2 regions of the Streptomyces sp. NPDC048479 genome follow, and region 1 is predicted to be linked to the other one. Evidence: predicted binding sites of a transcription regulator. Region 1 holds the regulator's gene; the other holds the start of a gene.

Region 1 (3,407 bases):
ACGCCCGTGCAGCGGGATCGACTGGCCGGACTGTGTGCCCGGCCGGATGTCGACGTCCTCCATGCCGTCGAGCGTCTCCAGCGGGCACTTCGTGCCCAGCGCCGCCGCCGTCATCGGGATCGTCACCGTGCAGTGCAGATCGTCGCCACGCCGCTGGAAGACCGCGTGCGGCAGCTCGTGGATCTCGACGTACAGATCACCCGCCGGTCCGCCGCCCGGGCCGACCTCGCCCTCGCCCGCGAGCTGGATGCGCGTGCCGTTGTCGACGCCCGCCGGGATCTTCACGGTCAGCGTCCGGCGCGAGCGGATACGGCCGTCACCGGCGCACTCCGGGCACGGCGTCGGCACGACCGTGCCGAAGCCCTGGCACTGCGGGCACGGCCGCGAGGTCATGACCTGGCCCAGGAAGGACCGCGTCACCTGCGAGACCTCACCGCGTCCGCGGCACATGTCGCAGGTCTGCGCCGAGGTCCCCGGCGCCGCGCCCTCACCCGAACACGTCGTACAGACGACAGCCGTGTCGACCTGGATGTCCTTCGTCGTACCGAAGGCCGCTTCGTTGAGGTCGATCTCCAGCCGGATCATCGCGTCCTGGCCCCGTCGCGTACGCGACCTGGGGCCCCGCTGCGACGCCGTACCGAAGAACGCGTCCATGATGTCGGAGAAGTTGCCGAAGCCACCGGCTCCGAATCCGCCCGCGCCTCCGCCGCCCGCCTGGGACAACGGGTCTCCGCCGAGGTCGTAGACCTGCTTCTTCTGCGGGTCCGACAACACCTCGTACGCGGCGTTGATCTCCTTGAAGCGCTCCTGCGTCTTCGGGTCCGGATTCACATCCGGGTGAAGTTCACGCGCAAGCCGGCGGAAGGCCTTCTTGATCTCGTCCTGCGATGCGTCGCGGCGTACGCCGAGTACGGCGTAGTAGTCCGTGGCCACTTACGACTCCGCCAGGATCTGTCCGACGTAACGTGCCACTGCGCGTACCGCTCCCATCGTTCCGGGGTAGTCCATGCGGGTCGGTCCGACCACGCCGAGTTTGGCAACTGCCTCGTCGCCCGAACCGTAGCCGACCGCGACCACGGAAGTGGAGTTGAGGCCCTCGTGTGCGTTCTCATGACCGATACGTACGGTCATGCCCATGCCCGAGTCCTTGGCCTCGCCGAGCAGCTTGAGGAGCACCACATGCTCCTCGAGCGCTTCCAGCACCGGCCGGATGGTCAGCGGGAAGTCGTGCCCGAAGCGGGTGAGATTGGCCGTGCCGCCGATCACCAGCCGCTCCTCCGTCTCCTCGACCAGCGTCTCGAGCAGGGTCGCCAGCACCGTGGACACAGTGCCGCGGTCCTCCGTCTCGAAGGAGTCGGGCAGCTCCTGCACCAGGTGCGGCACATCCGCGAAGCGGCGCCCGACGATCCGGCTGTTGAGCCGGGCCCGCAGGTCGGCCAGCGAGGCCTCGCCGAACGGCGCGGGGCAGTCGATCATGCGCTGCTCGACCCGTCCGGTGTCCGTGATGAGCACGAGCATCAGCCGGGCGGGCGCGAGGGACAGAAGTTCCACATGCCGGACCGTGGACCGCGTCAGCGAGGGGTACTGGACGACGGCGACCTGCCGGGTCAGCTGCGCGAGCAGCCGTACCGTACGGCCCACGACGTCGTCCAGGTCGACGGCTCCGTCCAGGAAGTTCTGGATGGCGCGGCGCTCGGGCGCCGACAGGGGCTTGACGCCCGCCAGCTTGTCGACGAAGAGCCGGTAGCCCTTGTCCGTCGGGATGCGGCCGGCGCTGGTGTGCGGCTGGGCGATGAACCCTTCCTCTTCCAGCACCGCCATGTCGTTACGGACAGTAGCCGGGGAGACACCGAGCTTGTGCCGCTCGGTGAGGGCCTTGGAGCCGACGGGCTCCTCGGTGCCGACATAGTCCTGGACGATGGCGCGCAGCACCTCGAGTCTGCGTTCGCTGAGCATTTGCGCACACCTCCAGCCGTGGTTCCTTGTGGTGACTGCGTGGTGACTGCTTGGCACTCGTCATGTCCGAGTGCCAGCACTCCCCCGAGCCAGTGTACGGCTGTGGGGTACGCCCCTAGCAAGGGCCGTCCTGCAGGGCAGTCCTGCAATCGCGGCCGACCACGGTACCTCGCGACACCGCTGGTCCTTGCCGATAGCGTCGCGGTATGGACGTCAGTTGGGAAGACTTCGGCTGGGAGCGGTTGGCCGACGGGGTGGGGCGTCGGCGGCTGCCTGTCTGGGACGCGACCGTTGGGCTGGTCGCCGGTGAGGACCGTGTCCTCATGTACGACACGGGTTCGACACTCCGTGAGGGCGCCGAGCTCCGCACCCAGGCGCAGGCGCTGCTGGGCGGCCGCCGAGTGACGCATATCGCACTGAGTCATCCGCACTTCGACCATGTACTGGGGACCGCGGCGTTCTCCGGGGCCGAGGTGTTCGGCGCGGTCGGCGTCGACGATCTGATGAGGCGGGAGCGGGACGAGATCCGCGGCACGGCCGTACGGCACGGGGTCCCGGTGAAGGACGCCGCGGAGGCCGCCGATCTGCTGGTACTGCCGCACCATCTGGTGTGCGGGGAGTGGACGCTCGAGCTGGGCGGCCGCCAGGTGCTGCTGGCCAATGTCGGACCCGGTCACTCGGGCCACGACCTGGCGCTGCTGGTGCCGGGCGAAGGCCCGGGCAGCCCGGAGGTGGTCTTCTGCGGAGATCTGGTGGAGGAGTCGGGCGAACCGCAGGCGGGCCGGGACGCGATCCCGTCCCGCTGGCCGGCGGCGCTGGACCGGCTGCTGTCGCTGGGCGGCGAGGACGCGGTGTATGTCCCCGGGCACGGGGCGGCGGTCGACGCGGCTTTTGTACGCGCGCAGCGGGATTCGTTGGCGGAGCGCTTCGGCGTGTCGTAGCGTCGGCCAAATGCGCAGCTACAGCCCGGATCTGACGCCTCCTTGGAAGAAGCAGCAGCCGGCCCCGGAGGTCCCTGCCGAGTCCGACCTGGTCGTGGAGGAGGTCACGACGGGTTTCTGCGGTGCGGTGATCCGTACCGAGAAGACAGCGGAGGGCCCGACAGTCACGCTCGAGGACCGCTTCGGCAAGCACCGGGTGTTCCCGCTCGTCCCGCGGGGTTTTCTGCTGGAGGGCCGGGTGGTCACCCTGGTCCGCCCCTCGGCGACGGCCCCGGCCCGCCCGGCGCGTACGGCCTCCGGCTCGGTCGCGGTCCCGGGGGCACGGGCGAGGGTCGCGCGGGCGGGCCGCATCTACGTGGAAGGCCGCCACGACGCCGAGCTCGTCGAGCGGGTCTGGGGTGACGATCTGCGGATCGAGGGCGTGGTCGTGGAGTACCTGGAGGGCATCGACGACCTCCCGTCGATCGTCAAGGAATTCACACCGGGGCCGGACGCGCGCCTCGGGGTGCT
Region 2 (3,407 bases), on a different contig from region 1:
ACGGCCCGTACGTGCTGGACATCGCGCGCCGCACGGGCGGCGCGGTGGAGGATGTCAACGACGAGCAGATCGTCGACGCGATCAAGCTGCTGGCCCGTACCGAGGGCATCTTCGCGGAGACCGCGGGCGGCGTGACCGTGGGCGTGACGCGGAAGCTGATCGAGGAGGGCGTGCTCGACCCGGCGCTCACCACGGTCGTGCTCAACACCGGCGACGGTCTCAAGACCCTCGACGCGGTCGCCCCGACGACCGGACCCACGGCGACCATCCGCCCGAGCCTCGACGCGTTCCGCGACGCCGGCCTGGCCCGCTGACTACCTACGGAAGGCAGAACACCATGAGCGTGAACGTCCGCATCCCCACCATTCTCCGTACGTACACGGGCGGTCAGGCCGAGGTCCCGGCAGAGGGCGCGACGCTCTCCGAGGTGATCGCCGACCTGGAGCAGAACCACACGGGCATCGCCGCGCGCGTCCTGGACGACCAGGGCAAGCTGCGCCGCTTCGTGAACGTGTACGTGAATGACGACGACGTCCGTTTCGAGCAGGGTCTTGAGACCGCGACGCCGGACGGTGCGGGCGTTTCGATCATTCCTGCCGTCGCCGGCGGCTGAGCTACGCAGCGTTACCAGAATTGCCCCCTCCGCAAGAGAAGCGGAGGGGGCAATTCTGTATGGTTGAGCGCGGTACAGTTGGGGAAGGCCCCGCCGCTGCTTATGCCGGCCGCATATGAGAATGCGTCCTGGCCCATCGAGAAGCAGCCAATAAGTTCGCTCGAATTGCCTCTTAAGCGTCATTTGCCGGGCCCGACTTGCCCCGGAATTTATTGAATTCAGTTCAATTATCCGTTCACGCGTGCTCGGATTTCTCGTCGGATTGACCTGTTGCAGAGGGCAGTTGGGCAGATACATTCAGCCGCGGTCGACGCGTTCCGGCGCACACCCTCTCCTGTCGGAGGGTGGAGGTCTGACCCAGGGTCCGCGAAGTGCGGTCCTGCGCAAGGGCCAGTAATAGGGGAGTTAGGCATGGCTCAGGGCACCGTCAAGTGGTTCAACGCGGAGAAGGGGTACGGCTTCATCGCGGTCGACGGTGGTGCGGATGTTTTCGTCCACTACAGTGCGATCCAGATGGACGGTTACCGCACCCTTGAAGAGGGTCAGCGAGTCGAATTCGAGATCTCGCAGGGCCAGAAGGGTCCGCAGGCGGATATGGTCAAGCTCGCCGTCTGATCTCGGCGCGATCGGCCACCGACGCACTCACGGCGAGGGGCCCGCATCCCACCAGGGATGCGGGCCCCTCGTGCGTCTGCCCGCGGGTGTGCTCGCGCGTCCGCTCCTGTGCCCGTCCGCGGGTCCCTTCGCGCGTCCGCTCGGGGGGCTTCGATCCGTGAGAGTCGCTTGCACTCTCCTAGGGCGAGTGCTAATCATTGGCGTTAGCACTCTGACAGTGAGAGTGACAACGAGGACCGGGTTGGTGAGGTCCGCAGGCCGGGTGGGGCAAGGAACCACAAGGCATGCAGGCCGTCCGTCGCGGGCGCCAGCGCGGTCCGGAGAATCCACCCCAGTCCGGGAGGACCACTTCACATGGCCAAGATCATCGCGTTCGACGAGGAGGCACGGCGCGGTCTCGAGCGCGGGATGAACCAGCTCGCCGACGCCGTCAAGGTCACCCTCGGCCCCAAGGGCCGTAACGTCGTCCTCGAGAAGAAGTGGGGCGCCCCCACGATCACCAACGATGGTGTATCCATCGCCAAGGAGATCGAGCTCGAGGACCCGTTTGAGAAGATCGGCGCCGAGCTGGTCAAGGAAGTCGCCAAGAAGACGGACGACGTCGCCGGTGACGGTACGACCACCGCGACCGTCCTCGCCCAGGCGCTGGTCCGCGAGGGCCTGCGCAACGTGGCCGCCGGTGCCAACCCGATGGCCCTCAAGCGCGGTATCGAGAAGGCCGTCGAGGCCGTCTCCGGTGCACTGCTCGAGCAGGCCAAGGACGTGGAGACCAAGGAGCAGATCGCTTCCACGGCCTCCATCTCCGCCGCCGACACCCAGATCGGCGAGCTCATCGCCGAGGCGATGGACAAGGTCGGCAAGGAAGGCGTCATCACCGTCGAGGAGTCCCAGACCTTCGGTCTGGAGCTTGAGCTCACCGAGGGTATGCGCTTCGACAAGGGCTACATCTCGGCGTACTTCGCCACCGACATGGAGCGTATGGAGGCGTCGCTCGACGACCCGTACATCCTCATCGTCAACTCGAAGATCAGCTCGGTCAAGGACCTGCTGCCGCTCCTCGAGAAGGTCATGCAGTCCGGCAAGCCGCTGCTGATCATCGCCGAGGACGTCGAGGGCGAGGCCCTGTCGACCCTGGTCGTCAACAAGATCCGTGGCACCTTCAAGTCCGTTGCCGTCAAGGCTCCGGGCTTCGGTGACCGCCGCAAGGCGATGCTGAACGACATCGCCATCCTCACCGGCGGCACGGTCATCTCCGAGGAGGTCGGCCTCAAGCTCGAGAACGCCGGTCTGGACCTGCTGGGCCGCGCCCGCAAGGTCGTCATCACCAAGGACGAGACCACGATCGTCGACGGTGCCGGTGAGAGCGACCAGGTTGCCGGTCGCGTCAACCAGATCCGTGCCGAGATCGAGAACTCCGACTCGGACTACGACCGTGAGAAGCTCCAGGAGCGCCTCGCGAAGCTGGCCGGCGGCGTGGCCGTCATCAAGGCCGGCGCCGCGACCGAGGTCGAGCTCAAGGAGCGCAAGCACCGCATCGAGGACGCGGTGCGCAACGCCAAGGCCGCCGTCGAGGAGGGCATCGTCGCCGGTGGTGGCGTGGCTCTGCTCCAGGCGACTTCGGTCTTCGAGAAGCTCGACCTCGAAGGTGACGAGGCGACCGGCGCCAACGCCGTGAAGCTCGCGCTGGAGGCCCCGCTCAAGCAGATCGCCGTCAACGGTGGTCTCGAAGGTGGCGTCGTCGTCGAGAAGGTGCGCAACCTGGCCGTCGGCCACGGTCTGAACGCCGCGACCGGCGAGTACGTCGACATGATCGCCGAGGGCATCATCGACCCCGCGAAGGTGACCCGCTCTGCTCTGCAGAACGCGGCCTCCATCGCGGCGCTGTTCCTCACCACCGAGGCCGTCATCGCCGACAAGCCCGAGAAGGCCGGTGCCCCCGCGGGCGGCGGCATGCCGGGCGGTGACATGGACTTCTGAGCCTCGGCTCAGTAAGCCCGGTTACGCGACCGAAGGCGGCATCCCTGACAGGGGTGCCGCCTTCGGGCGTTTCAGCGCGTGGTCACGCGGGGACCCGGACCTCTCGGCCGCTCAGGTCCCGCAGGTTCGTCAGGCGACGCCGGAGCCGGAGATGGTGATCTTGGCCTTGGTCCGGCCACTCTGCGATCCGTAGCTCTCGATC

The links. The regulator HrcA, encoded in region 1, represses chaperone genes, less so after heat shock. The targets are predictions, from matches to a motif close to TTNGCACTCNGNNNNNCNGAGTGCNAA.
Region 2: groL (chaperonin GroEL) is a predicted target of HrcA. The motif match lies at 1,432-1,458, and genes of this name have one in related genera.

What each region holds. Positions count from the first base shown of each region.
Region 1 covers NZ_JBEZKA010000007.1:138,827-142,233, forward strand. Annotated here, with positions in the region: gene dnaJ (molecular chaperone DnaJ) at 1-933, opposite strand, end outside; gene hrcA (heat-inducible transcriptional repressor HrcA) at 934-1,956, opposite strand; gene AB0D12_RS13750 (MBL fold metallo-hydrolase) at 2,163-2,897, shown strand; gene AB0D12_RS13755 (DUF3097 domain-containing protein) at 2,908-3,407, shown strand, end outside.
Region 2 covers NZ_JBEZKA010000008.1:221,526-224,932, reverse strand. Annotated here, with positions in the region: gene thrC (threonine synthase) at 1-314, shown strand, start outside; gene AB0D12_RS15520 (MoaD/ThiS family protein) at 338-613, shown strand; gene AB0D12_RS15515 (cold-shock protein) at 1,025-1,228, shown strand; gene groL (chaperonin GroEL) at 1,583-3,205, shown strand; gene AB0D12_RS15505 (peptidylprolyl isomerase) at 3,335-3,407, opposite strand, start outside.